3 regions of the Achromobacter sp. ISS7 genome follow, and region 2 is predicted to be linked to each of the others. Evidence: predicted binding sites of a transcription regulator. Region 2 holds the regulator's gene; each other region holds the start of a gene.
What was found. Region 2 encodes HrcA, which represses chaperone genes, less so after heat shock. Its sites were predicted from a motif close to TTAGCACTCNNNNNNNNNGAGTGCTAA; they were not measured.
Positions count from the first base shown of each region.

Region 1: rpoH (RNA polymerase sigma factor RpoH) is a predicted target of HrcA. The motif match lies at 4,827-4,853, and genes of this name have one in related genera.
Region 3: groES (co-chaperone GroES) is a predicted target of HrcA. The motif match lies at 8,514-8,540, and genes of this name have one in related genera.

Region 1 is NZ_JAWRZD010000001.1:4,351,258-4,360,800, reverse strand. It holds gene AC1HFW_RS19640 (glutamate synthase-related protein) at 1-1,649, opposite strand, end outside; gene AC1HFW_RS19635 (hypothetical protein) at 2,018-2,812, opposite strand; gene fghA (S-formylglutathione hydrolase) at 3,044-3,907, shown strand; gene AC1HFW_RS19625 (hypothetical protein) at 4,004-4,693, shown strand; gene rpoH (RNA polymerase sigma factor RpoH) at 4,900-5,784, shown strand; gene cpdA (3',5'-cyclic-AMP phosphodiesterase) at 6,113-6,952, opposite strand; partial or broken gene AC1HFW_RS19610 (cation:proton antiporter) at 7,141-9,543, shown strand, end outside.
Region 2 is NZ_JAWRZD010000001.1:6,757,923-6,767,465, forward strand. It holds tRNA gene AC1HFW_RS30765 (tRNA-Gly) at 34-109, opposite strand; gene murB (UDP-N-acetylmuramate dehydrogenase) at 418-1,452, shown strand; gene dapB (4-hydroxy-tetrahydrodipicolinate reductase) at 1,511-2,302, opposite strand; gene AC1HFW_RS30780 (outer membrane protein assembly factor BamE) at 2,320-2,856, opposite strand; gene fur (ferric iron uptake transcriptional regulator) at 3,013-3,432, shown strand; gene recN (DNA repair protein RecN) at 3,613-5,274, opposite strand; gene AC1HFW_RS30795 (NAD kinase) at 5,288-6,187, opposite strand; gene hrcA (heat-inducible transcriptional repressor HrcA) at 6,318-7,322, shown strand; gene hemH (ferrochelatase) at 7,368-8,459, shown strand; gene AC1HFW_RS30810 (hypothetical protein) at 8,472-8,705, shown strand; gene grpE (nucleotide exchange factor GrpE) at 8,923-9,480, shown strand; gene AC1HFW_RS30820 (thioredoxin family protein) at 9,495-9,543, shown strand, end outside.
Region 3 is NZ_JAWRZD010000001.1:5,575,936-5,585,478, reverse strand. It holds gene AC1HFW_RS25315 (TULIP family P47-like protein) at 1-1,375, shown strand, start outside; gene AC1HFW_RS25310 (hypothetical protein) at 1,372-2,721, shown strand; gene AC1HFW_RS25305 (autotransporter domain-containing protein) at 2,737-6,486, shown strand; gene AC1HFW_RS25300 (hypothetical protein) at 6,643-7,077, shown strand; gene AC1HFW_RS25295 (NAD(P)/FAD-dependent oxidoreductase) at 7,158-8,354, shown strand; gene groES (co-chaperone GroES) at 8,598-8,885, shown strand; gene groL (chaperonin GroEL) at 8,923-9,543, shown strand, end outside.

The DNA of each region.
Region 1 (9,543 bases), 2.4 Mb from region 2:
ACCTGGGCGAACAGCTGGCGGAAATAGTTGTAGAACGGCTTGGCGCGGTCGGACAGCACGGCCAGCGGGGCGTCATTGCCCATCGAGCCGATCACTTCCTCGCCGGTCGAGGCCATGGGTTCCAGGATGAACTTGTAGTCTTCCTGGGTCCAGCCGAAGGCCTGCTGGCGATCCAGCAGCGCCACCGGCGATTGCGCGGGCACGGCGGCCTGGCGCGGGGCCGGCAGCGATTCCAGCTTGATCTGCAGGCGTTCGATCCACTGGCGGTACGGACGGCTGTTGGCCAGTTGCAGCTTGATCTCGGCGTCGTCGATGATGCGGCCCTGTTCCAGGTCGATCAGGAACATCTTGCCCGGCTGCAGGCGCCACTTCTTGGTGATGCGGTTTTCCGGGATCGACAGGGTGCCGGCTTCGGAAGCCAGGATGACCATGTCGTCATCGGTCACCAGGTAGCGCGCCGGACGCAGGCCGTTGCGGTCGAGCGTGGCGCCGATCTGGCGGCCGTCGGTGAAGGCGACCGCGGCGGGGCCGTCCCACGGCTCCATCATGGCGGCGTGGTATTCGTAGAAAGCGCGGCGGCTCTCGTCCATCTGCGTGTGCTGCTCCCAGGCTTCCGGGATCATCATCATCATGGCGTGGGCCAGCGAGTAGCCCGAATTCACCAGCAGTTCCAGGCAGTTGTCGAACGTGGCGGTGTCCGACTGGCCTTCGTAGACGATGGGGTACAGCTTCTTCAGGTCGTCGCCCAGCACGGCCGACTGCATCATGCCTTCGCGGGCGCGCAGCCAATTGAAGTTGCCCTTGACCGTGTTGATTTCGCCGTTGTGGGCGATCATGCGGTACGGGTGGGCCAGCGGCCAGGCCGGGAAGGTGTTGGTCGAGAAGCGTTGGTGCACCAGCGCCAGCGCCGACACGGTGCGCGGGTCGGCCAGGTCGCGGTAGTAGCGGCCGACCTGGTCGGCCAGCAGCAGGCCCTTGTAGACCACGGTGCGCACCGAGGCCGAGGGCACGAAGTATTCCTTGCCGTGCGCCAGGTGCATGTTCTGGATGGCGTGGCTGGCGGTCTTGCGGATCACGTACAGCTTGCGTTCCAGCGCGTCCGGCACCATCACGTCGGCGCCGCGGCCGATGAACAGCTGGCGGATCACGGGTTCGCAGTCGCGCACGGTGGGCGACATCGGCATGTCGACGTCCACGGGCACGTTGCGCCAGCCCAGCACGACCTGGCCTTCGGCGCGCACCGAGCGCTCCAGTTCCTGTTCGCAGGCCAGGCGCGAGGCGGTTTCCTTGGGCAGGAACACCATGGCCACGCCGTATTCGCCGGGCGGGGGCAGGGTGATGCCGTGCTGCGCGAACTCGTCGCGGTACAGCGTGTCGGGGATCTGGATCAGGATGCCGGCGCCGTCGCCCATCAGCTTGTCCGCGCCCACCGCGCCGCGGTGATCCAGGTTTTCCAGGATCTTCAGGCCTTGCTGGATGATGGCGTGGCTTTTCTTGCCCTTGATGTGCGCCACGAACCCCACGCCACAGGCGTCATGTTCGTTCTTGGGGTGGTACAGGCCCTGGGCAGGCGGCAGGCCGATGCGGCTGGCATCGATCGGGGTCGCCTTGGGGGTGGGACAGGATTCGTTCGGGGTGATTTGGGGCATGGCGCGCTCCGCAGTAAGACTGCGTTCTAATGTTGCAGTGCAGGAACGGACAATACCCCCGCGCGTAGTAGGGTGCAATAGGAATATAAGGGGTATGACCCCAATTAATTCAATGCACCGTCATAGAGCATTAATACGGGGACGCAACAAGAGCCGCGCCAATCAAGGCTTGCCACGGGGGTGTGCCGACCCGCATGGTTCTTGAGAGCATGACTCCCTCATTTTCGCCATGTTTTGTCCCTAATTATTGTGATGCTTTTTAGCGAATTTGGCGGGCCGCTCGGCGTCCATCGGGCAGCGTCGGATGCACGCGTTCATGCCGCCACGGTGATCGCGGCGGCATGAAAAAAGCGCCCGAAGGCGCTGTGTCAGGAGGTCGATCCGCTTCCGGAGGTTCCGGAGGTCGGCGGCGGTGACGCCGGCGATGCGGCCGGGGCGGTATCGCCGTCGGAGTCGGCGGCGGCCGGCGTGGCCGGCTTCTTGCGCGGGCGTCCGCGTTGGCCCGGGGCCACGCGACGGCTGGCGGTGTGGGCCAGGCTGGCGATGAAGCTCGGGCCGCCCAGCGCCCACTGGCCAGAAACGGCCTGGTCGATGCGCTGGCTTTCCTCGCGCGACAGGCCGTCCTGCAGGCGCTTGCGGTAGTTGGCCTGGCGATCGAACGGCGTGTTGCCGCAGGCCCAGTAGTCGGCGTGGTCGGACTGCCACTGCGCCGGCGCGGCCGTAGTGTTGCCGGTATGGCTGGAGGCCGAGGACCAGGGCCAGGAGTCGGGATCCTGCGAGGCGCCGCTGCGCACCGGATAGGTTTCCAGCCAGACCAGCGCGGGCAGCACCCAGGCGCCAGGTTCGAGCAGGGCCGATCGGTAGCGGCCGGCGAATACCCGGCCGCCGCGCAGGCGCGCCGCCAGGTTGCGGCCCAGCGTCTGCATCAGGCGCGGCAGGCCTTCCTCGTCGGCGGGGGTGGCCAGCAGCAGGATGCGGTCGTTGGCGAGCAGCCAGCCATGCACCGATACCCGGTGGCGCTGGGCGGATTCGCCCAGCCACGTGGCTAGCTGGTTGAGGATATCGGCCGGGGCGGGCTGTGATGCCGCCGCCAGCGGCTGAATGAAGTTGGCCTGCACCAGTTGGGGCAGCCCAGGGGCGTACAGACGGGGCAGACGGGCCATAGTGTCAGGGCTTGCGCTTCCAGAAGAACGGGTTGTCTTCTCTCACGTATATAAATAGTGCCACGGTGAACGCTGGTCAAGCCCCGCGATCACAATATGGGCGCGGAATCGCTACTTTTTGTGGAAAGGACTCCAATTCGGGCAGGTTAACATTCGGCGACGGATCGTCGTACCGTGGATATACCCTAATTCCGACCGAATTTTCTTCAGCCTCAGACCCGGAGACTTCCCATGCTCGCCTCCCTGGAACTCATTTCCCAGCATCGTTGTTTCGGGGGTTCGCAGCGCTATTACCGCCATGAGTCGGCCGAGATCGGCCTGCCGATGCGGTTTTCGGTGTTCGTCCCGCCGCAGGCCGAGCACGGCCCGGTGCCGGTGCTGTTCTACCTGGCCGGCCTGACCTGCACCGAGGAAACCTTCATGATCAAGGCGGGCGCCCAGCGCCTGGCCGCCGAGCTGGGCGTGATGCTGGTGGCGCCCGACACCAGCCCGCGCGGCGCCAACGTGCCCGGCGAAGACGAAAGCTGGGACCTGGGCACCGGCGCCGGCTTCTACCTGGACGCCACCACCTCGGCCTGGCGCACCCACTACCGCATGGACAGCTACGTGACCCGCGAGCTCCATGGCATCGTCACCACCGCCCTGCCCGGCGACGCCGCGCGCGTCGGCATCTTCGGCCACTCGATGGGCGGCCACGGCGCGCTGGTGCTGGCGCTGCGCAATCCGGGCAAGTTCCGCTCGGTCTCGGCGTTCGCCCCGATCGCCGCGCCCAGCCAGTGCCCCTGGGGCCAGAAGGCGTTCGGCGCCTACCTGGGCGAGAACCGCGACGACTGGGCCGCCTACGACGCCTCGGCGCTGATGCGCGGCCTGCGCCAGCCGTTCCCCGGCGGCATCCTGCTCGACCAGGGCAGCGCCGACCAGTTCCTGGCCGAGCAGTTGTATCCCGAGGTATTCGAGGCCGCCTGCGCCAGCGCCGGCCAGCCGCTGGTGCTGCGCCGCCAGGAAGGCTACGACCATGGCTATTACTTCATCTCGACCTTCATCGAGGATCACATCCGGTTTCACGTCGAGCGGCTTGGAAAGCCGGCCGCCTGACGCCCCGCTTCTATACTGGGCGGCCTGCCGTGGCAGGCCCGCGGCGTCCCCCGCCCGGTCCCCGGCCGTGGCGTTCTTTGCATAGGATCGCCTGATTTGATCAACGGAATCGCTCCCTTCGTCTGGATCCTGCTGGCCGCGGTGGTCGTCTTCCTGCCGGGCCTGGCGATGCTGCTGGGCAAGGGCGGCCCGCGCGACGAGCGCGGCCGGCGCACCTTCCAGTTCCGGCCCGTGCGGCGCGTGTTCGGCCTGTTGCTGCTGTTGCTGGGCGGCGTGTCGGGGCTGCTGGCGCTGTCGCTGGTCCAGTTCTTCAAGCTGACCACCGACGAACCCGTTGCCCGGATCGAGATCCGCCAGCAGGCGGAAGGCCAGTTCCAGGTCAGCGCCAGCGCGCCGGGCGTGGGCACCAAGCAGTACGTGCTGTATGGCGACCAGTGGCAGATCGACGCCCGCGTGGTGCGCTGGCGTCTGCCGGCCCTGATGGCCGGCGTGTCGCCGCTGTACCGCCTGGAACGCCTGTCCGGCCGTTATAGCGACGCCGCGCGCGAGGCCTCGGCGACGCGTTCGGTGCATGCGCTGGACGACTGGCCGGCGCCGGACCTGGGTTCGCTCAAGCAGAGCTTCCCGAACTGGTTCCCCTTCGTCGATGTCCAATTCGGCAGCGCGGCCTACATGCCGCTGTTCGACGGCGCGAAGTACCAGGTCTATATGGATCCGCGCGGCGCGCTGTTCGCCCGACCGGACGGCGAGGCCACCGCGGCCGGGCTGAAGCGCCTGGGCTGGTAGCCGGGGCAGCCGGCCCCCGATTGCGGGTGAAGCGGACCCGGCCCGCCAGGGCGCTGGCGCCCACGCGCCCGGTGCGAATTTAAAATGGGGACGCGTTGCTGGATGGAAACTTTGACGCGCCGCAATAGTCGAATTAGCACTCCCTTTACTAGAGTGCTAACATCGAATCCATGTCTTTACCCCTTCGCTTTCCGGAGACCGCCGCAATGAAACAACCCAGTACCTCGTTGGCCACTTCCGGCAACGCCCTGGCGTTGGCCATCGCCAATCCGGGCGCGCTCGGCACGATCGATGCCTACATCTCGGCCGTGAACCGCCTGCCGGTCCTGTCGGCCGAACGCGAAACCGAACTCGGCCGCCGCCTGCGCGACAGCGAAGACCTGGGCGCCGCGCGCGAACTGGTGCTGTCGCACCTGCGCCTGGTGGTGTCCGTGGCGCGCCAGTACCTGGGCTATGGCTTGCCCCACGCCGACCTGATCCAGGAAGGCAACGTCGGCCTGATGAAGGCCGTCAAGCGTTTCGACCCCGAGCGCGGCGTGCGCCTGGTGTCGTTCGCCGTGCACTGGATCAAGGCCGAGATCCACGAATACATCATCCGCAACTGGCGCCTGGTCAAGGTGGCGACCACCAAGGCCCAGCGCAAGCTGTTCTTCAACCTGCGCAGCATGCGTCCGGACGGCCAGACGCTGGACCCGGAACAGGTCGACCACATCGCGCGCGAACTCAACGTGCGCCGCGAAGACGTCAGCGAAATGGAAGTGCGCCTGTCCGGCCGCGACATGTCGCTCGAGAACCAGGACGACGATGACGACAGCTACGCGCCCATCGCGTACCTGTCCGACGAAGGCCGCCAGGAGCCGACCCGCGTGCTGGAACGCGCCGCGCGCGACCAGCTGCAGAGCTCGGGCCTGTCGAGCGCGCTGGAAGCGCTGGACCCGCGTTCGCGCCGCATCGTCGAAGCCCGTTGGCTGCAGGACGACGGCGGCGCCACGCTGCACGAACTGGCGCAGGAATTCGGCGTGTCGGCCGAACGCATCCGCCAGATCGAGGCCGCCGCGTTGAAGAAGATGCGCGGCAACCTGGCCGCCTGATTCCCCGCCGCATCCATGCCAAGGGCCGCGATTCGCGGCCCTTTTCTTTTGCGCCGCAGCCTGGGCGCGCCCCGGGAAAGGGGCCACGGCGGCCGTTGTCGCGACGCACCAATAAATTGATACAAATTCGCCGCGAAATAACGCTCGATTTCAGAAACTTAATGAAGTGGGCACCGCCTAACTTCACGTAGACCGCAAACTTTGGTTGGCAGTCTTGTCATCCGTCTCGGCTTCTCCTCTTTCCCCTCCCCTATGAGACGGATGCTTGCGGGGCACCACGCATATGGTGCCCCGTTTTTTATTGCGCGCGCGAAACGCGCGGCCTCGCTCAGGCCGCCTGCGCGCTGGCCGGGCCGGGCTGCGCCGCATGCCACAGCGCGTCCTGCACGCGCCGCACGCCGGTGGCCATGGAGCCATCCTGGTAAAGCTTGAGCCAGCGATAGCCGGGGGCGAGGTTGTCGACCACGTGCTTGCCGTCGCGAATGCTGAACTGGAAGCAGGTGGACGGCGTGGCCAGCATGCGCAGGTTGTGGCGGCGGCGGTCGAATTCGTGGTGCACGTGGCCCCACAGCAGCACCCGCACCTGCGGCCAGCGCGCCAGCAGCTTGAACAGCGCCTGCGGGTTGTCGATCATCATCGAGTCATGCCAGTGGCTGTCGATCTGCATCGGGTTGTGGTGCATGGCCAGCAGCGTGTGCCGTCCAGGCGCCTCGGCCAGCGCGGCTTCCAGCAGGTCGAGCTGGCTGTCGGGCAGGTGGCCGGCGTTCGAGCCGGGCACGGTGGTGTCCAGCGAGACCACGCGCCAGGCGCCCACGTCCGTCACCGGCACCGACCATTCGGGCAGTTCATGGCGCATCGCCAGGGGCAGGTCGTGGTTGCCCGGCAGGCAACGGATCCGGGCGCCTTCCAGCGCCGGCGCCGCGCCCAGGATGGCGGCCAGGCGCTGATAGGCGGCGGGTTCGCCGTCCTGGGACAGGTCGCCGGTGGCCAGCAGCAGGTCGGGGTGCTTGCTGTCGGCCTCGATCTGGCGCAGCACGGCGCGCAAGCTGGCGTCGGTGTTGACGCCGAGCATCACGGTGTCGGGCTCGCCGAACAGGTGGCAATCGGTCAGCTGGACGAGCATGGCCGGGGCGTCGGTGCGCCGGGCCAGGGTATGGACGCGTGCCAAGTGCGGCTCCTGCGAAGTTTCTGCACGGCCCCTACCTTACCGAAAAATCGTGTCGCGGCGCGTATCGCCTGGCCCGATCGGGGTAACGAAACGTGCGCCGGAAATATCTGTTCGCCGGAATCGACAGGAAAACCCGCTATTCTTGTGGAACTTCTCACAAGCTTCATGATCGGGACGCGGCGTTATCCATGGATGTAGGTTTTCTCGTATTCGGCCTGGCCGGGCTGTTGACCCTGGTGTGCTTCATGCCGCCGCTGGCTGGCCGCCTCAAGCTGCCCTACTCGGTGCTGCTGGCGATCGTCGGCTGCTTGCTGGGTATCATCGTGCACGTCCATGGCTGGGCGCCGAGCTGGATCGGCGACTTCCTCGACTCGCTGGAACGGTTCGAGATTTCCTCCGAGACCTTCCTGATGGTGTTCCTGCCGGTGCTGCTGTTCGAGACCGCGCTGTCCATGAACGTGCGGCGCCTGATGGACGACATCGGCCCGATCCTGATGATGGCGATCGTGGCGGTGGTGGTGTGCACCGTGGTGGTGGGCGTGACGCTGGACGCGATCTCGCCCTATGGCCTGGTGGTCTGCCTGCTGCTGGGCGCCATCGTGGCGACCACCGACCCGGTGGCGGTGGTGGGCATCTTCCGCGAAGTGGGCGCGCCCAAGCGCCTGACCACGCTGGTCGAGGGCGAGAGCCTGTTCAACGACGCCGCGTCGATCGCCTTGTATTCGGTGCTGCTGGCCGTGCTGGGCGGCCATGGCGAGCTGACCGTCAGCGGCATCTTCAATGACTTCATCGTGCACTTCATCGGCGGCGGCATCGCCGGCTTCGCCATGGGGCGGCTGGCCTGTTTCCTGTTCGCCTGGCTGCGCGGCTTTCCCACGGCCGAGATCACGCTGACGCTGACGCTGGCCTACCTGTCCTTCTTCATCTCCGAGCACTACCTGAATGTGTCGGGCGTGGTCGCCACGGTGATCGCCGGCCTGGTGGTGGGGTCGACCGGCCGCACCCGCATGTCGCCGACCACCTTCGAATACCTGTCGAGCGCCTGGGAACAATTCGGCTTCTGGGCCAATTCCCTCATCTTCCTGTTCGCGGCCATGCTGATCCCCAAGCTGATGGCGGCGGCCGATTGGCAGGAACTGGTGCTGGTGGCGGTGGTGTTCGTGGTGACGCTGGTGGCGCGGGCCATCGTGGTGTTCGGGCTGCTGCCGCTGCTGGGGCTGACCAAGCTCGGCACCAAGGTCAGCAACCCGTACAAGGTGGTGATGCTGTGGGGCGGCCTGCGCGGCGCGGTGTCGCTGGCCCTGGCGCTGGCCGTGACCGAGCAGACCGGCGTGGCCGAAGAGGCGCGCCAGTTCATCGCGGTGGCCACCACCGGCTTCGTGCTGCTGACGCTGTTCGTCAACGGCATCAGCCTGCGGCCGCTGATCCGCATGCTGGGCCTGAACCAGCTGTCGCCGGTCGAGCGCACCATCCGCAACCAGGCGCTGGCGGTGGCGCTGGAGGACCTGCAGGGCAAGACCGAGGAAGTCGCCAAGACCGAACACATCGGCAGCGAGGTGCGCGACCGTATCCGCGCCGTGTTCGACGCCAGCCTGACCAGCGTGCATGACGGCCAGGTCAGCCAGATGAGCGACGAGCAGCGGGTGGCGGTGGGCCTGGCGATCGTGGCGCAGCGCGAGGAGGAAATGTTTTTCGACATCCTCAAGGCGCAGATCGTCGACTGGCGCATGGCGGAAACGCTGCTGGCGCGGGCCGAACGGCTGGAGGACGCGATCCGCATGGGCGGGGTGCCGGGCTTCGAGCGCGCCATCATCGCCGACGTGCGCTATTCCTCGGGCTTCCGGCTGGCCTTGCGGCTGCATTACCTGTTCGGTTTCCAGGGGTGGCTGGCGCGCGAGCTGGGCCATCGTTTCGCCAACCTGATGAGCAAGCGGTCGGTGGCGCAGCGCCTGATCGTGTTCGCGCGCGAGCAGATCACGCCGCTGCTGGGTGAAACCGCCACGCAGCGCATCGTGTCGCTGCACCAGCGCCGCCTGGACCTGATCGAGAACGCCATGCAGGCGCTGAACCTGCAATACCCGTCGTACGCGCAGTGGCTGCAGGAAAGCTACCTGGGCCGGGTGGCGCGCGAGCTGGAGCGGATCCGCTACCGCGACATGCTGGAACAGTTCCTGATCAGCGGCGAGGTCTACGCCGACCTGATGGCGCAGTTGAAGAGCCGCTGGGCGCATATCGACACGCACCCGCCGCTGGACATCGAGATGAGCGCGGCCGACCTGATCAACCGCGTGCCGCTGTTCGAGGGCTTGTCGGCCGATTCGCTGCGCGCCATCAGCAAGCTGCTCAAGCCGCGCCTGTCGCTGCCCGACCAGCGCGTGCTGACCAAGGGCCGCCATGGCGAAGAGATGTGTTTCGTGGCGTCGGGCGCGGTGGCGGTGCACCTGCCGGACAACACCATGATCGAACTGGGCAGCGGCGAGTTCTTCGGCGAACTCGGCCTGCTGGGCGAGCAGCAGATCGCGCCCGAGGTGACCTCGCTGGGCTACAGCAAGCTGCTGATGCTGTCGTCGCGCGATTTCCATGCCCTGCTG
Region 2 (9,543 bases):
CATGCGCAGTGTGAAGACACTGCCCATAAAATCTGGAGCGGGAGACGAGTCTCGAACTCGCGACCTCAACCTTGGCAAGGTTGCGCTCTACCAACTGAGCTACTCCCGCATGGGTCCGCAATCTCTGGCTTGGTGAAAATTCCACGCAGTGCCAGTGCAAACCATTTCTTATTGCCAACCACTTTCGCGGTTGCCTGATCAACTTGGTTATCGATCAGAAGGCGCGCATTCTACATGATTTTTTTCGATCGTGCTTGCCGCTGGCTGATTGCCGGGGCAGGCGGATCGCGCTGAACTTCGCGTGGCCAAGGTCGCACTGGGTGTGCACTAAGCGCGTGCACGACGTGAAACCTGGCTGCCAAGCTCAATCAAGTAATATGAGCGAAGACAGAAAATATAGCACACCCGGTAGTATCCATGTCAAATTCCTCTGCCACCACGCCTGCCTTGACCCCCGCGACGCGCGATCTTTCCGCCCTGAACACCCTGGGCCTGGCGTCCACGGCGCAGGCCTGCGTGACGCTCGACGATGTGGCGCAATTGCCGGCGCTGTCGGCCCTGGCCGCGCGGCACGACCGGCTGCTGGTGCTGGGCGGCGGCAGCAATGTGGTGCTGCCCGAGACCGTGCCGGGCCTGGTGGCGCGCGTGGCGCTGCGCGGCGTGCGCCTGTTGCGGGCCGAGGCCGATGCGTGGCGGGTGGAGGCGGCCGCCGGCGAGACCTGGCATGGCTTTGTCGCCGAATGCGTGAGGCAGGGGTGGGACGGCCTGGAAAACCTGGCGTTGATCCCGGGCACGGTCGGCGCGGCGCCGGTGCAGAACATCGGCGCCTACGGCGTCGAGCTGGCCGACCGCTTCGACAGCCTGACCGCCTGGGACGTGCAGGCCGGCAGGTATGTCGAGATGAGCGCGGCCGATTGCCGCTTCGCCTATCGCGACAGCGTCTTCAAGCATCAGCCGCCCGGACGCTGGGTGATCGTGGCGGTGCGCTTGCGCCTGCCGCGGCCGTGGCGGCCGGTGCTGTCGTATCCGGACCTGCAGCGCCATCCCGGGTTGGCGGGCGAGCCTTCGGCGCGCGCCATTTTCGAGGCGGTCTGCGAGATCCGGCGCGCCAAGCTGCCGGATCCGGCGGTCACCGGCAACGCCGGCAGCTTTTTCAAGAATCCCATTGTGTCCGCGGCGCAGCGCGAGGCGCTTGTCGCCCGCTATCCCGGGCTGGTGTCGTACCCGCAGCCGGACGGCGGCTACAAGCTGGCGGCCGGCTGGCTGATCGACCAGTGCGGCTGGAAGGGCCGCGACCTGGGCGCGGCCGGCGTGCACGACCGGCAGGCATTGGTGCTGGTGAACCGGGGGGGCGCCACCGCCGCCGACATCCTGGCGCTGGCGCGTGCGATCCAGGACGCGGTCGCCGAGCGCTACGGCGTGGCGCTGGAGCCGGAGCCCGTGGTGGTGTGAACGGATGCCCCACAAAAAAAGGACCCTGGCGGGTCCTTTTTTTGTGGGCGCGGCGGGATCAGAGTCCCAGCACTGCCTGCATGTCGTACAGGCCGTTGTGCTTGCCTTCCAGGAAGCGGGCCGCGCGCAAGGCGCCTTCGGCGTAGGTGGCGCGGCTGGCCGAGCGGTGCGTGATCTCGATGCGTTCGCCGATGCCGCAGAACGACACGGTGTGATCGCCGACGATATCGCCGCCGCGCAGCACCGAGAAGCCGATGGTGCCGGGCTTGCGCACGCCGGTGTCGCCGTGGCGGCTCCAGGTGGCCACGTCGGGCAGGGCGACGTCCCAGGCCGAGGCGATGGTCTCGCCCATCTTGAGCGCGGTGCCCGAGGGCGCGTCGACCTTGTTGCGGTGATGCGCCTCGAACACTTCGACGTCATAGCCCGAATTCAGGATGCGGGCGGCCATGTCCAGCAGCTTGAGCGTGGCGTTGACGCCCACGCTCATGTTGGGCGCGAACACGATGGCGGTTTTCTGCGCGGCCACTTCGATGGCGGCGCGGCCGTTGTCGTCGAAGCCGGTGGTGCCGATGACGGCCTTCACGCCCAGCTTGGCGCAGGCCTGCAGGTGTTCCAGCGTGCCTTCGGGGCGGGTGAAGTCGATCAGGCAGTCGGCGTTGGCCAGCGCGGCCAGGTCGTCGGTGATGGCGACGCCGGTCTGCTGGCCCAGCGGCGCGCCCGCGTCCTGGCCCAGCGAGGGCGAGCCCTGGCGGTCGAGCGCGACCGCGAGTTGCAGGCCGTCGGCCTTCAGGACGGCGTCGATCAGCATCTGGCCCATACGGCCGCTGGCGCCGGCGATAGCAATACGCATGAAGAAAATCCTTGGGGTTAGCGCAGCGGCTCGGGGGCGTTGCCAGGCTGGCCGGGGTACTGGTTCATCGGGCTGGTGGGAGCGGCGGCGTCGCGCTTTTTCTGCTCTTCTTCCTGCTTGAGGCGGGCCTCGTCCTCGCTCAGGCGCTTGTCGGCCTTTTCGTCGGCCGTGGCGCTGGGGGTGTTCAGCTGGTAGGGTTGCAGGTCGGGCTGCTTGTCGCCTTCCCAGCGGGTCAGCCGGTCGTTCTCGAACCAGACCGTGAACTTGCGTTCCTGGGCGTCGCCGTAGCCGGGCTTGTAGTAGTAGGGGTAGTCCCAGCGGTTGGCGTGCAGCACGCTGGTCAGGGTGGGGCTGCCCAGGGCGAAGCGCACCTGCTCGCGCGTCATGCCCGGTTGCAGCAGCGCGACCTGCTCCTGGGTGATCCAGTTGCCTTGCTGGACGCCGGCTTTATAGGGGAAGCCCCACTTGTCCCCCGTGCAGCCGGCAAGGGCGACGGCCAGGGCGGCGATGGCCAATCCGGTCTTGAGCGAGCGGGAAGGAATTCGTGCAATCATGGACACTACGCGCCCCTATTATTTGGAAGCAGACAAAACCGTTATCATAAAGGTTTCATAAGGATAGTTCTGCGGGGCGGCAGGAATTCTGGGAAGCCGGCTCGCGGTTACCCGGTATCCTTGCCCATGCCAACGCGGACGGAGAGCGATTACACCATGAGCGACCAAAGCGAACTGAAAAACATGGGTTTGAAGGCGACTTTCCCGCGCCTGAAAATTCTTGATATCTTCCGTAAGTCTGACCAGCGCCACCTCAGCGCCGAAGACGTCTATCGTGCCCTGATCGGCGAAAACGTCGAGATCGGCCTGGCCACCGTCTATCGCGTGCTGACCCAGTTCGAACAGGCCGGCATCCTTGCCCGCAGCCAGTTCGACAGCGGCAAGGCCGTGTTCGAGCTCAACGACGGCGATCACCACGATCACCTGATCTGCACGAACTGCGGCAAAGTGGTCGAATTCTCGGACCCGGACATCGAAAAGCGCCAGCAGAAGATCGCCAAGGACAATGGCTTCGCGCTGGAAAGCCACGCCATGGTGCTGTACGGCATCTGCGGCAGCTGCCTGAAAGGCCGCTGAGCTTTTCCGCGTTCGACCTGACCACGGCCGCGCTCGCCGTGGTTCAGTGAAAGCAAAAGCCCCTTCTCAAAGAAGGGGCTTTTTTTATTCCCGGACGGAGTCGGGCGATGTTCCATCGCGCCCGGAGTGCCGGCGGGCGAATGGCGCGCGCCAACGAGCCGCAGGACGGGACGGCGGGGCTCAGGCCGGCGCGCGGCCGATGCCGGCCAGCATTTCGCGGGCGTGTTCGCGGGTGGTGGCGGTGAGCTTGATGCCGCCCAGCATGCGGGCGATTTCCTCGACCCGGGCGTCGTCGTCGAGTTCCTCGATGCGCGAGCGGGTGGTGCCGCGCGATTCGGTCTTGCTGACCAGGAACTGGTTGTTGCCGCAGGCCGCGACCTGCGGCAGGTGGGTGACGCACAGCACCTGGTGACGCTCGCCCAGTTCGCGCAGCAGCTTGCCGACGGCTTCGGCCACCGCGCCGCCGACGCCGCTGTCGACTTCGTCGAAGATCAGCGTGGGCACGCGCGCGGCGCGGCTGGCGATGACGGATAGCGCCAGCGAGATGCGCGACAGTTCGCCGCCCGAAGCGATCTTGGCCAGCGGCCGCGGCGTGGTGCCGGCGTGGCCGGCCACCAGGAATTCGACCTGCTCGTTGCCATGCGCCGACGGCGCGGCCGCGGCCAGCGTGGGTTCGAATTTGCCGCCTTGCATGGCCAGCGTCTGCATCGCCTGGGTGACCTGCTTGCCGAGGTCCTTGGCGATCTTGCGGCGCGCCGTGGTGAGCTTGGCGGCGGCGGCGTCGTACTGCGCCTGCGCCGCCTGCGCCTGGGCGCGCAGCGCGTCGATGTCGGCGGCGGCCTGCAGGGCCGAGAGTTCGGCGTGCAGGCTGTCGCGCAGCGCGCACAGCCCTTCGGGTTCGACGCGGAACTTGCGCGCCGTCTCGAACACCGCGCTCAGGCGCGCCTCGAGGTCGGCCAGCCGGCGCGGATCGAGATCGACGCGGCTGACGTAGTTGTTCAGGTCGGACACGGCTTCGCTGATGGCGATGCGGGCCGATTCGAGTTCGTCGTAGATGCCCTGCAGGCCGGTGTCGTGCCGCAGCATCTGCTGGATGCGGTGATTGGCCGCGGTCAGCCGATGGTGGGCCGAGTCGCCTTCGCCGTCGAGCGCGTCGAGGATCTGCGTGGCGCCGTCCAGCAGCGATTGCGAATGCGACAGGCGGGTGTGCTCGGACTGCAGCGATTCCCATTCGTCCGGCGCCAGGCCCAGGCGGTCGAGTTCGTCGACCTGCCATTGCAGCCGTTCGCGTTCGGTCGCCAGGCCGGCAGCGTCCTTTTCGGCGGATTCGAGCTGGCGCGCCAGCGCGCGCCATTGCTTCCAGGCCTGGCCGACGGCCTGGCGCAGGTCGCCATGGCCGCCATGGGCGTCCAGCAGGTCGCGCTGGGCCTCGGGGCGCATCAGGCTCTGGTGCGCGTGCTGGCCGTGGATGTCGACCAGGCTGTCGCCCAGTTCGCGCAGTTGCGCGACCGTGGCCGGCGTGCCGTTGATGTAGGCGCGGCTGCGGCCCTGCGCGTCGATCACGCGGCGCAGCGACAGTTCCTCGTCGGCGTCGATCTCGCGTTCGGCCAGCCAGGCGTTCAGCGCCGGCGGCGTGTCGAAGACGGCGGTGATGTCGGCGCGCGCGGCGCCTTCGCGCAGCACGCTGACGTCGCCGCGTTCGCCCAGCGCCAGCGCCAGCGCGTCGATGAGAATGGATTTGCCCGCGCCGGTCTCGCCGGAGAAGACGGTGAAGCCGGGACCGAAATGGATCTCGGTCTGCTCGACGATGACGAAGTCGCGGATGTGCAGGGTGCGCAGCATGTCGGGGCGCTTACTACTCTACGTTGTCGGTGGCTTGCGGCATCAGGTTCCAGTGCAGCTTGCGGCGCAGGGTGGAAAAGAAGCTGTAGCCTTCCGGATGCACGAAGCGGATGGTGTAGGGCGCGCGCTGCACGACGATGCGGTCGCCAGGCTGCAGGTCGGACCAGGTCTGCATGTCGAAATGCACGCTGGCGCCGACCTCGACCCGGCCCATGGCGGTGAGCGTCATGTTGAGCACGCCGCTGTCGGGGATCACGATGGGGCGGTTCGACAGTGTCTGCGGCGCCACCGGCACCAGCACCATGGCGTTCATGCCGGGGTGCAGGATCGGACCGTTGGCCGACAGCGCGTAGGCGGTCGAGCCGGTGGGCGTGGCGATGATCAGGCCGTCGGCGCGCTGCGTGTACATGAAGGCGCCGTCGAGTTCGACGCGCACTTCGATCATGCCGCCGCGTCCGGCGCGGTTCAGCACCACGTCGTTGAGCGCCGAGGCCGCGTACATCTGCTGGTCGCCGCGCCAAACGCTGCCTTCGAGCAGCATGCGTTCCTCGATCTGGAAGTTGCCTTCCAGCACGCGCGCCAGCGCGTCGTGCGCGTCCTGCACCGGGATGTCGGTGATGAAGCCGAGGTGGCCGTGGTTGATGCCGACCAGCGGCACGCCGAAGGGCGCCAGGTGGCGCGCCGCGCCCAGCACCGTGCCGTCGCCGCCCATGACCACCGCCAGCGAGGCGTCCTGGCCGATCTGCTCGTAGGTGGCGACCGGGTATTCCGTGAGTCCGGTGTTGCGGGCCGTGTCGGCGTCGACGAGCACCTGCCGCCCGGCCTGCGTGAGCGCGTGCGCGAGCGCCCTTAGCGGAGTGGCCAGGCCGGCGTCCTGGTATCTGCCGATCAGCGCGACGGTAGGAAAGTGCATGGTGGCGAGGCGAATCAGAAAAAGCGAAATTGGTCCGGAATCGGGCCCGTTAACCGATTATATGGGGCCGCATATCGGCTTGCGGGACAAAAATCGCCTTAATTGGAAAAGATTCCCTAAAATACCCGCTATGGATGACCGCGCACGCGCATTACTGAAAGCGTTGATCGAACGCTACATCGCCGATGGGCAACCAGTCGGCTCGCGGACGCTATCGAAGGTCTTCGACCTGTCGCCCGCCACCATCCGCAACGTCATGGCGGACCTGGAAGAACTGGGCCTGATCCACAGTCCGCACACCTCCGCGGGGCGCATTCCGACGCCGCGCGGCTATCGCATGTTCGTCGATTCGCTGCTGGCGGTGCAGTCCTACCAGCTCGAACCGCACAACATGGGCGACATGCTGGCGGCGGCCGAACCCACCCGCGCGGTCAATGCCGCGGCGGCGCTGCTGTCGAACCTGACGCAGTTCGCCGGCGTGGTGCTGACGCCCAAGCGCGCCCAGGTGTTCCGCCAGATCGAATTCATCCGCCTGTCCGACAAGCGAGTCCTGCTGATCATCGTCACCCCGGATGGCGACGTGCAGAACCGCATCCTGTTCGTGCAGCGCGACTACGCCGAGGCCGAGCTGCTGGAGGCCGGCAACTTCTTCAACATCCATTTCGCCGGCAAGTCCTTCGACGCGGTGCGGCGCACCCTGTCGACCGAGCTGGCCCAGCTGCGCGAAGACATCTCGCGGCTGATGCAGGCGGCGGTCGAGGCCAGCGCCGAAGCGGCCGAGGATGGCGACGCGGTGGTCATTTCGGGCGAGCGCAAGCTGCTCGACGTCACCGACATCGCCTCCGACATGGACCGCCTGCGCAAGATGTTCTCGCTGTTTGAAAAGAAGACCGACCTGCTGCAGCTGCTCGACGTGTCGAGCCGCGCGCAAGGCGTGCAGATCTACATCGGCGGCGATTCGCAGCTGGTGCCGATGGAAGAAGTCTCGGTGATCACCGCGCCCTATGGCGTGGACGGCAAGGTGGTCGGCACGCTCGGCGTGATCGGTCCGACCCGCATGGCCTACGAACGCGTGATTCCCATCGTGGACATCACGGCGCGCCTGCTGTCCAACGCCCTCAGCCACAACCAGTAGTTCCATTCGAACCGACATCCTCCTTGCGGAGGAAGGGGAGTTTTTGTGTTTCTTCGCCTGTTCAAGTATCTCTGGCCTGAACGCTACCTGCCCGAAGCCGAGCAGGACGACCCCTTCAATGAAGACCCGCCGCCGCGCGCGCCGGGCAAGGTCGGCGTGCTGCTGGTGAACCTGGGCACGCCCGACACCCCGGGCAAGAAGGACATCCGCAAGTACCTGGGCGAATTCCTGTCGGACCCGCGCGTGATCGAGATCCCGCGCTATCTGTGGAAGCCGATCCTGCACGGCCTGGTGCTGACGATGCGCCCGAAGAAACTGGAACCGCGCTACGCCGGCGTCTGGCTCAAGGGCGGCTCGCCGCTGATGGTCTACAGCCGCCGCCAGGCCGAGGGCGTGCAGGCCGCGTTGACCGCGGCCGGGGTCGAGGCGGTGGTGGAACTGGGCATGCGCTATGGCAATCCGTCGATTCCCGACGCCATCTCGCGGCTGCGGGCGCAGGGCTGCGAACGCATCCTGACCGTGCCGCTGTATCCGCAATACGCCGCCAGCACGTCGGCCACCGTGGTCGATGCCGTCACGCGCCACGCCGGCCGGCTGCGCGACCAGCCGGAAATGCGCTTCATCAAGCGGTTCCACGAGGACCCCATCTATCTCGACCCGCTGGCCGCCCGTATCGAGGCGTACTGGCGCGAGCATGGCAAGCCGCAGAAGCTGGTCATGAGCTTCCATGGCCTGCCGCGCTATTCCATCGAACTGGGCGATCCGTACTACCGCGACTGCATGGAAACCGCGCGGCTGCTGTCGCAGCGCCTGTCGCTGCCGCGCGAGCAGATCGAGGTGACCTTCCAGAGCCGCTTCGGCACCGCCCGCTGGCTCGAGCCCTATACCGAGCCGACCCTCAAGGCGCTGGCCGCCTCGGGCGTCACCGAGGTGGATGTGGTGTGTCCGGGATTTGTGGCAGACTGTCTGGAAACCCTGGAAGAGATCAGCCTGGAGTGCCGCGACGCCTTTCTCGGCGCCGGCGGCAAGCAGTTCCGTTACATCCCGGCGCTCAATGACGATCCGGCCTGGATCGCGGGGTTGGCCACCCTGACGGCACGACACTTGCAGGGGTGGCCCACACATTCACGGACTTGAAGGAGAGGGCGCATGCACCATGATCCCAAGACGGGCAAGATTGTGAAAAAGGGGAACGTCAGCACCCCGGTGGACGAGGATCAGGTCGAGCACGAGCTGGACGAGGCGCTGGCCGAGACCTTTCCCGCCAGCGATCCCATCGCAATCAATCCGGAGCCGGACGACGATCCGCGCGTCGACCGCGCCCTGAAAGAGAGCTTTCCCGCCAGTGACGCCGTCGCGCCGGCGCAGCCGCACAAGAAATGACCTGTCCCTGATATCGGCGGGTTTGCCGAGATGCCGGTTTTCCGTGCGGTTTGCGGTTGAAGCCGGGGTCTTGGCGGGTTTTTCCGGATTTTCCTGGGTGACTGCCGGTTGCCGCGGTGGCGGCGCGCGACGGGGAATATTTGCTTTCCCGGGCTTGAAATAGGGGTATTGGCCCCCATTCATGTCTGCGAAAGCCATTCTTTTTGGAGGATTCCCCATGACGGCACCCAACGAGCCTGTAGATCAGACGCCCGGATTCGGCAGCGATGCCGATGCGGCCCCCGCCGCCCAGGACGCCGCGCAGGCCGAGCTGAACGAGTTGCGCGCCCAGCTGGACGCCGCCCAGGCCACCGTCAATGAGCAGCAGGACCAGCTTCTGCGCATCCGCGCCGAGGCCGAGAACGTGCGCCGCCGTGCCCAGGAAGAAGTGTCCAAGGCACGCAAGTTCGGCATCGAGTCGTTCGCGGAAAGCCTGGTACCGGTCAAGGACAGCCTCGAGGCCGCGCTGGCCCAGGCCGACCAGACCGTGGACACGCTGCGTGAAGGCGTCGAAGTCACGCTCAAGCAGCTGACCGCCGCCTTCGAGCGCAACATGCTCAAGGAAATCGCGCCGGTCCAGGGCGACAAGTTCGATCCGCACCAGCACCAGGCGATTTCGTCGATCCCGACCGACCAGCCCGCCAACACGGTGGTGCAGGTGCTGCAGAAAGGTTACGCCATCGCCGACCGCACGCTGCGTCCGGCCCTGGTGGTGGTGTCCGCCGGCCAAGGCTGAACGGACGGCGCGCCATGACCGATCCCAGGTTCGACCCGGCCCAGGTCTTCGCGGTGTTCGGCA
Region 3 (9,543 bases), 1.2 Mb from region 2:
GCCTCGCCGGGGCGTTCCCACCATGGGCTGGGACCTGGTGTACGCCGTCGAGATCGGCCGCATCAACGCCCGAATCGCCGCCCGCCAGGAAGAGCCCCGTCTCTTTCATGCCACCTACGGCGACAAGGTCACCGTGCAAGGCGCGCTGGGCGCCTGGAAAATCGTGCCAGGCGGATCGGGACACCTGGTATTCCTGCGGGTGCCCATTCTGGACGCGCTGCTCCTCCAGGGTGACCACGAGCAGGCATTCCAGGGAGCGGCGACCCTGTCGTTCAGCCTCACCTATCTGGAAGAGGCCGGCGGCCACACGCTACGCGTGCGCCATGACACGAACGATAAGGACGCCGCCTTCCAGATCGAAAAACTGGAGGTCAGTGGACTGAGTGGATTGATGGCCCGCTCGATCGTCGAGACCGCCCTGCAGGAATGGCTGGCCGCGCACGACGATGCGTTCGAACACGTCTTTGCCACCATTCAGCTGGAAGCGTTGCAATCCGACTCGGCCCATGCCTGGCTCAAGCCGACGACGGTCAGCTACGCGTATGCCGACCGGCCCGCGCGCGGCGACGGGGTACTGGCCATCCTGGCCATGACGAATGGTCGCCCCGGCGATCACCTGGCGCAGCAAGTGATGGCCAGCGCCATCACCGACGACCAGGCGGCCGCGATGCTGATTTCACCGCACCTGCTGCTGGACTGGCTGATCCGGCCCTCGCTGCCCCTGGCCTACCCGGGAACGAAGCGCGAGGACTTCGAGTTCGTCGGCGATTTTCCGATGCTCCAGCTTCAAGCCCCCTGCAAGTTGACCGTGGACGCCGACAGCAAACTTCCCGCCGCTCCGACGCTCGAGGCCCTCACGATTTCGTTCAACGGCAACGAATTCGTCTGTGTCAGCGAGACGTCGGTCAGTGACGGCACCATCACCGAACATCGCCGGTGCAATAGCCGCCAGGTGCTTCGCATGCAGACCGATGCCAACGGCAAGCCTGGCATCGCGTTCGTCCAGCAGGGCCAGCCGGACGTCCGCTCCTGGACCACCGTCAACCCGGAAGCCCAGGCCAGCGCCAACAAGGCGGCCGAGTGGATCATGGCGGTGGGGACGGTCGTGGCGATCATGGTCGGCGGTCCGATCGCGGTCACCATCATGGTCATTTCCGTGGTGACCAGCGGCCTCATCAAGATCAGCCCAGTCCTCGCGGCACTTGCGCATCAGTACTTATCCAAGCCCTACGTGCAGAACGTGGACCTTCTGGCGCTCAACGCATTCAGGCCCTTTGCCTGGCACGGCGGTGCAGACTTCTCGCTGGAATCCGTGGACCTGGCTGAAAGCCTGCGCATTTCGGGCTCGCCGTGGCCCTCGGAGACGTCCGTATGAGTGTACGCGTCGACACCCTGGGCTGGGATATCGCCGTGGGCATTCCCCTGCCTATCGCCAATGCCGCGCTCGCCCGTTCCCACGACAGCCTGGTCACCGCCTTCGACTTCCTTGGCGAAGACATGGGGCAGCCGTATCGCCTGCACGGCGAGTTTGGCGCCTGGTCGGTGCTGGGCGGCGCGGGCGAATTGATCGATATCGCCCTCCCGGTCCAGACAGGCGTCTTTACGCTGCCAGCCGGCGGTCCGCTGGCTGCCGCATCCCATGACCTGGAAGGCGCCGTCGTACGGTTGCGCACGCGTTTGCGCTTCGCTGAGCCGGACGCCGATAGCGGCGCCGTGTCGTTGCTGTTCGCCTTCGATGAACTGGCGCCCGGCGGCGCCGCGGACGACATGGTAGGCGCGGCCCGCCTGATCGGCGGTCCCAAGCTCTCACCAGAGGCGGCCGCCATCCTGCCACAAGCCATAGCAGCCTGCCTGGCCCATCATTTCGCTGACGTGCGTTTCGTCTTCGCCACGTTCACTCCCCACGCCGACCTGCCCATCCCCCTGCAGCCGGCCTGCGCACATAGCGCCTATGTGGCGCATTGTCCTGCGGAAGGGCCGGGCGCGCTTATCGTCCTGTGGGCCAGCGAACGCCAGGATGCTAACGGAGCGACCTTGCCGCCCCCCCCTGCCATGGTGCCCGAGGCCATGCGAATCGTCGCGGACTGCGCCACGGTAGCGCTTTCCGCGGAACTGGCAGTCGGACACGTGCTGCGCGCGGCCCTGGCTCGCGGTTGGGAGCGCGCCCAGGATGACGACACGCTCAGGATCGCGCCGGACACCTTCGATTGCAGGGTGGAGGCTGACGGCACCACCTGGCTGCAGGCCCGCACCCCGCTCGATGCCGTAATCGCGGTCGAGGGCAAGCGATTCGGACTACGCGCCAAGGCGCTGACGCTGCAAGCGAAGGGAGACTATGTCACGCTCAGCTATCACTTGGGCTTCAAACCCCTTTTCTTTCCGTCCGCCATCATCACGCAGACCTATCTGGCACGGGTTGGAGCACACGGCCGGTTCGGCCTGGCGACGTCGGGCCTGACGCTGGAGCCCACGGCGCAGACCATCAGCCAGGGCGCTGGCACCGAGCCGATCAGCTTGGCGGATCTGAGGTCTCGCGAGGGCGCATGGGCCGAAGCCATCATGCGCGCGGCCAGGGTGCCGGAACGCTTGAAGTATGTCTTCGAGCTTGTGGCCGTTCCCCTGGGCATCACGCTGTTTGGCCATACCCCGGTCGTGCCCCAAACGGGCTATCTGAATGGCGGCATCTTCTTTCAGAGCGCCATTACCTTCCCCGCCGACTGATCATCCTCGTCCGCCATGATGCGCTTTTTCCCTCCGTCGTCCCTGCCATGGTTGCTGGCCGCGCTGCTGGTCCTGGCTTTGATGCCATGGACTGGCGCCAACGCGCAGTCGTGCGGCGCCACGCTGAGTTTCTCCGACGTCGGCGCCGAACAACAGGACAACTTTTCCTCATGCAGCACGGCACTGCAACCTTCCTCGGACCACCAGGACAATTCCAGTCCCCGGTGGAGCGGCCTGCAAACCTCGATGGGTGCGTCGGTACGCGGCCCCTTTGCCTGCGGCGCCGGCAGCGCCGTGGGTTGCGCCACGCCCCAAGCCACGACCCTGGGGGATGCCAATGCTACCTTCCAGGTTACGACCAATCTGCAGACGGGCGTGGCAACCTTCAAGCTGCTGTCGCGTGCCCGGACGGACGCCTTCACGGTCAGCATTACCCTGTACACATTCGTCGGCGCACCCGACGCACCCGTTGCCAGCTCGAAAACCAACACCGCCTACACGTATACGATGAGCGTCGCAGGCACAGGCGCACCGCTGGATCTGACCGCCCGCGCCTTGACCGACGGTCGTGTCGGCACTGCCTACAATGAACAATTGAGCGCCACCGGCGGCTCGCCCCCCTACCAGTTCACCTACTCCGGCACCTTGCCAGCGGGCTTGAGCTTGAGCACGACTGGTTTGATTTCGGGCCTGCCGACCGCGGTCGAAAGCCAGACGTTCTCGGTTACCGTGCGGGACGCGTCAAGCAGTACGGCCGCGCGTACCTTCTCCATTACCGTGAGCGAAAGCGCTCCTGCCGCCCAGAACAGCAGCGCCAGCCTGGCCGCCAACAGCGGCAGCACCGTGATGCCCCTGACCGTCGGCGGCGGCGCTCCCACCAGCATCACGATCCTGCAGGACGTGCAGCACGGCGCGCTGGCGATAACCGGCACCTCGGTGACGTACACGCCAACCCCTGGATATTCGGGCGCGGACTATTTCACGTACCGCGCCAGCAACAGTGCTGGCCATAGCGATGCCCGCGTCGATATCGACGTCAGGCCCCCTCAACTGGCGCTCTCCCCCGCAGCGGGTTCGCTGACGGGTGCCACGGTCGGTACGCCCTATGCGCTCACGCTTACAGCGGACAACGGCACCGCTCCGTACAGCTTCGCCTTTGTCGGACCCTCGCCACCCTGGCTGCAACTGGCCGGCACCGGCCAACTCACCGGCACGCCCGGCGCGGCAGGAACCCCCTCTTTCACCGTCCGCGCGACCGACAGATATGGGGCGACCGGAGATGCGACCTACTCGTTGCGCGTGGCAGGCCTGGCCCCGATTGCATCTCCCGTGAACGTCTCGGTCGACGCCAATGTGGCGTCCGTGATCCCGCCCAACCTGACCGGCGGCGCGGCCACCACCCTATACATCGTTGGCCAGCCCGCGCACGGCACGCTTTCGGTGGACGGCCTGCAGTTCCGCTACACCCCCAGCGCTGGCTACTCCGGTCCGGATACCTTCCTGTATGCCGCTGACAATGCCGACGGCCGCTCGCAAGACGCAACCGTCACCATCTCCGTGCGCGCGCCCGCGTTCACATTCACGCCCGCGACAGGCGACCTTGCCGCCGCCGTGGCCGGGCAGGCGTACGCTGGCGCCACTATCCAGGCGAGCGGTGGAGGCGCCCCATATCGCTACACCGTGGGCACGGGGGCGCTACCGGCTGGGCTGAATCTGGATCGCGATACTGGCGTCATCTCCGGCACGCCGACGTCAGCCACGAGTGCCTCGTTCACCGTGGTAGCGACGGACCGCCATGGCGCGACCGACTCGGTGTCCTATCGCATCGTCGTCGGCAGCCCTGCGCCTACCGCCGGCGATGTCACCGCAACCATCCCCGCCAACAGCCCTGGCACGCCCATCACCTTGCAACTGGGTGGCGGCAGCGCCACGGCCATTGTCATCGTCACGCCACCCAGCCACGGCAACGCGGTCGTGTCCGGAACCGCGGTTCAGTACACGCCACAGCCGGGCTACTCCGGGGCGGACTTGTTCACCTACCTCGCGCGCAACGCGTCGGGGGACTCGCCGACCGCCACCGTCCGACTCACCATCGCGCCACCCGCCCTGAGCTTCACCCCGGCGGCGGGCGCACTGCCCGCCGCCACGACGGGCAGCCCGTATGCACAGACCTTGACAGCCAGCGGAGGCACGGCGCCCTATCGCTATGCTGTAACGGGCGCGCTGCCGCCCGGCATTGCCCTGACCGGCAATATCCTGACTGGCACGCCCACCGAGGCGGGCGACTGGCGCTTCGCCGTGTCAGCCACTGACGCGTTGGGCGCCAGCACCACGGCGGTATACACCCTGAGCACGGGCGGCGCTGCCCCTATCGCCTCTGACCATGCGGTGCAACTGCTGGCAGGCACCCGCGTCACGATCGACTTGGCCACGCTCGCTTCGGGAGGCCCCTTCACAGCAGCCACGATCGTGGCCGCGCCCCCGGCCGACGCCGGCACAGCCCAGATCTCCACCCCTTGGAAGCTGGTCTACACCGCGGCGCCGAACGCCTCGGGCCCGGTGGTATTGCGCTACACCGTTTCAAATGCCTGGAAGACTTCCGCGCCAGCCACGCTGACCTTCAACGTGCTGGCCCGTCCAGATCCCAGCAAGGATGCCGAGGTCATCGGCCTGGTCACCGCCCAGGTGCGATCCGCCGAGCGCTTTGCCACGACGCAGATCGGCAATTTCGGCAGCCGGCTCGAGAATCTGCATGATGAAAGCTCCCGCCACGCGCAGCCGCTGGGTTTGCGGTTTGCGCAGGCAGGCAACGCCACGCGCCCTGGCCAACCCATACCGAGCGGCTTTGACGCGGTGTTCCCCGCTGCGGCAACCTTCGGCGCGCCGCCCGCGGCCCCGCTGGCTGCCGCCGACGGACGGGCTGATCGTGCAACGCCCCGAGGCCCGCTGGCATTCTGGACAGGCGGCTACGTGAATTTCGGCTCCGGCCGCGCCAGTTCGACCCGAATCGAACACACGCTGGTGGGCGTCAGTCTCGGCGCCGACTATCGGATATCACCCGACCTCGTGGCGGGCATGGGCGTCGGCTATGGCCGCGAAATCAGCGACATCGGCTCGAATGGCACCCGCAGCACGGGCACTGCCCTGAGCGCCGCCTTCTATGGCAGCTATCACCCTGCCCCCTACTTCGTGGACGCCCTGCTTGGCATCACCCGGCTCGATTTTGACAGCCGCCGCCATGTCACCGGCACCGATGAGCAGGCTCGCGGCAACCGCGATGGCAGCCAACTGTTCGGCTCGCTCGCCGTCGGCTACGAGTATCGCCAGGACGCCGTCCTCATATCGCCCTATGGCAGGCTGCAAGGAGCCTGGACACGCCTGAACGACTATACGGAAAGCGGCGCTTCCGTCTATAGCCTGCAATTCTCCCAACAGCGAACGTCTCTATTTTCCAGCGTGTTTGGCCTGCGGGGCGAGCATTCATCCGCCATGCGCTGGGGCACCCTGTCCATGCGCGGACGGGTGGAATTCAGCCACGACCTTTCGGGAGACAGCAGCGCCCGCATGGGCTATGCGGACCTTGGCGGCCAGCCCTATCAATTGGACGTGATCGGACTGAGCCGCAACGCACTCTCGTTGGAACTGGGCGTGCAGGGCGCCTTGTACAGCGGCCAGACGCTGGCGGTCGCGTATCGGACAGGCATCGGCTTCAGCGACCGGCAACGTGACAATAGCGTGATGGTGCGATTCAGCCACCGCTACTGACAAGGAATCCAGCACCCGCTAGTGGCCCGGGGCAAGGCTACGCAAGGACCCAGGCCCGGACGTGCGATTATTGACATCATGAGCGTTCAAGGCAGGCTTGGCCTTGCCGACGTCCATCACTCCTTTCACGCCGAATCCCGACAGGCAATCCGAACCATGAAAACTCTTGCGGCAGCGTTGCTAAGCCTTTCGTTCCTGGTGATGGCTCCCTGCGCCGCGGAGACTGACGCGGATCAAGCGGAGCTCCTGGGGACGCTGGCTGGCGGAAGTTGGCATTCCCGCGACGGGCAGGGCTCCTACCGGGTGATCTTGGAGAACGTGGGCTTCGAGCATGTGAGCTGCCGTGTCTGGATCGAGTGGCTGGCCACGACGGCATCCGGAAAGAAGCAGACCGGGCAACCGCCCCGCCTCGTCGCCAGGGCGGCGTACAACGAAATCTCCAGCGGCTTCTGGTCCTGCGATCCAAAGAAGGTCGGGTTGGCCGGCGCCACGCTGACCATCCGCGCCAAGCACGCCTATTCCGGCGAAGACCACAAGTTCTGCGCCGTGCTGGGTGCACCGGGTGAGTACCGCGATCAGGGCTTGTGTTGAGCCTGATGCCATATCGCGCGGGTTAGTACCCGCGGCACATCACGAACATTCCGACCCGTCTGGATATCTCGGCCCGGGCATTGTTCTCGAATCCCAAACTGGATTTCGGATGCGCTGAACGATTCGACACTCAACGACGTTATGATGCGTCCCATGGATCGAAGGGCGAATGCGACCCACTCTCGCCCTCAGCAAACTTCCCAGCCAAATACATGCCCGCTTTCCGCAAGCACGTCCCGGTCGCAAAAAGTAAAAGCAGAATCATCGTGGTGGGTGGCGGCATCATGGGCGCGTCGGCAGCTTGGCATCTGTCCAAAGCAGGCGCATCCGTCACGCTGATCGAACGTGCACCTAACTGCCTTGTCAGTGCGACCGCCTCCTCTTTCGGCTGGGTCGGTGCCAGCGCAAGCACGCCCTCCGACAACCGGCCCGCATTCGCTGAGCGATTGAAGGCGCTTGAGGAGTTTGCATTTATCGAGCGCGAACTCTGCCCGTTGCCGATCGCAGCGCGCGGCGCGCTTCTCTGGCGGTCCACGGAGGACGAAACGGCAGCAATGATCGCTGAACATCAAGCTGCCGGCACACGCATGGAGCGACTGACGCGATCCCAGATTGCCGAGAAGGTACCGAGGATTTCAAATCCGCCTTCGTTCGCCGCCTGGGCGCCCGCCGACTTCGCGTTGGAACCCGGTGCATTTGCACGCCAGTTCTTGGCAGGAGCGCAGGCCGCCGGGGCATCTGTCTGCCAGGGAACCGTCGAAGCTATCGAATCCGCAGGAAACCGCATCACGGGGGTCGTGGTGGACGGGAACAAACTTCCCGCCAACATTGTCGTGCTCGCCAATGGCTATGGCTCGCGCGGGGTAGCCTTGACAGTCGGCGTTGACCTTCCGATCCATGAATCGCCGGCAGTGTTGCTTCGATTCGGTAAGGAAGCAGATGGCCTTCGTCACCTTGTTTGTGCTCAAGAAATGGAGCTACGCCCATCCTTAGGAGGCGGCCTTGTTTCTGCGGCCGATTATCCAGAGAGCGGCGAGACCGGCCTTCCCGCCCTTGCCGCGCTGACTGGAGACGCGATTGCTGATCTTTTTGGGATCGCGACGACGCCATCCCTGCTTTCAATAACCGCTGCGCAGCGTCCAATGACGGCCGACGGACAACCGCTATGCGGCCACGTGGGAAGCATCGAGGGCTTATTTGCATTGGTCGCACACCCAGGCGTGATCCTGGCCCCTCTCCTTGGTCGTCGTTGCGCCGAAGCTGTTCTAGGATCTTGATCCGGACCGTACGTTTCGCCTTTGGTGTTGGATGATTTTCGACACCGGCGACAGCAAGACGGCACATAAAAAGGGACGCACCGCTCACCCGCCACACGGCGCCGCCATATGTAACAGCCACCCTCCCCCCCCTTGAACCCCGCGACATCATCCCTATAATTAGCACTCGACACCGGTGAGTGCTAACAGTCCTCCCGGGCCTAACCGATCATTCACTTTCTTCTTTAGTAACAGGAGTTCCTCATGGCCTTGCGTCCCCTGGGCGATCGCGTGATCGTCAAACGCCTCGAAAACGAGCGCAAGACTGCGTCGGGCATCGTCATCCCCGACAGCGCCGCTGAAAAGCCCGACCAGGGTGAAGTCGTGGCCGTCGGCCCCGGCAAGAAGACCGAAGACGGCAAGATCCTGCCGGTCGACCTGAAGGCTGGCGACAAGGTTCTGTTCGGCAAGTACGCCGGCCAGTCGGTCAAGGTTGACGGCGAAGAGCTGCTCGTCATCCGCGAGGACGAAATCCTCGCCGTGGTCCAGTAAACCCTGCCTCAAACGAATTTTCGAAGGAAGCTAACAAATGGCTGCCAAGCAAGTACTGTTCGGTGACGACGCCCGCGTGCGCATCGTCCGTGGCGTGAATGTCCTCGCCAACGCCGTCAAGACCACCCTGGGCCCCAAGGGTCGCAACGTCGTGCTGGAGCGCTCGTTCGGCGCCCCGACCGTGACCAAGGACGGCGTCTCCGTCGCCAAGGAAATCGAACTGAAGGACAAGTTCGAGAACATCGGCGCCCAGCTGGTCAAGGACGTTGCCTCCAAGACCTCCGACAACGCCGGTGACGGCACCACCACCGCCACCGTGCTGGCCCAGGCCATTGTTCAGGAAGGCCTGAAGTACGTTGCCGCCGGTTTCAACCCGATCGACCTGAAGCGCGGCATCGACAAGGCTGTCGCCGCCGCCGTCGCCGAGCTGAAGAAGCAATCCAAGCCGGTCACGACCAGCAAGGAAATCGCCCAGGTCGGCTCGATCTCGGCCAACAGCGATTCCTCGATCGGCCAGATCATCGCTGACGCGATGGACAAGGTCGGCAAGGAAGGCGTCATCACCGTCGAAGACGGCAAGTCGCTGGAAAACGAGCTGGACGTCGTCGAAGGCATGCAATTCGACCGCGGCTACCTGTCGCCCTACTTCATCAACAGC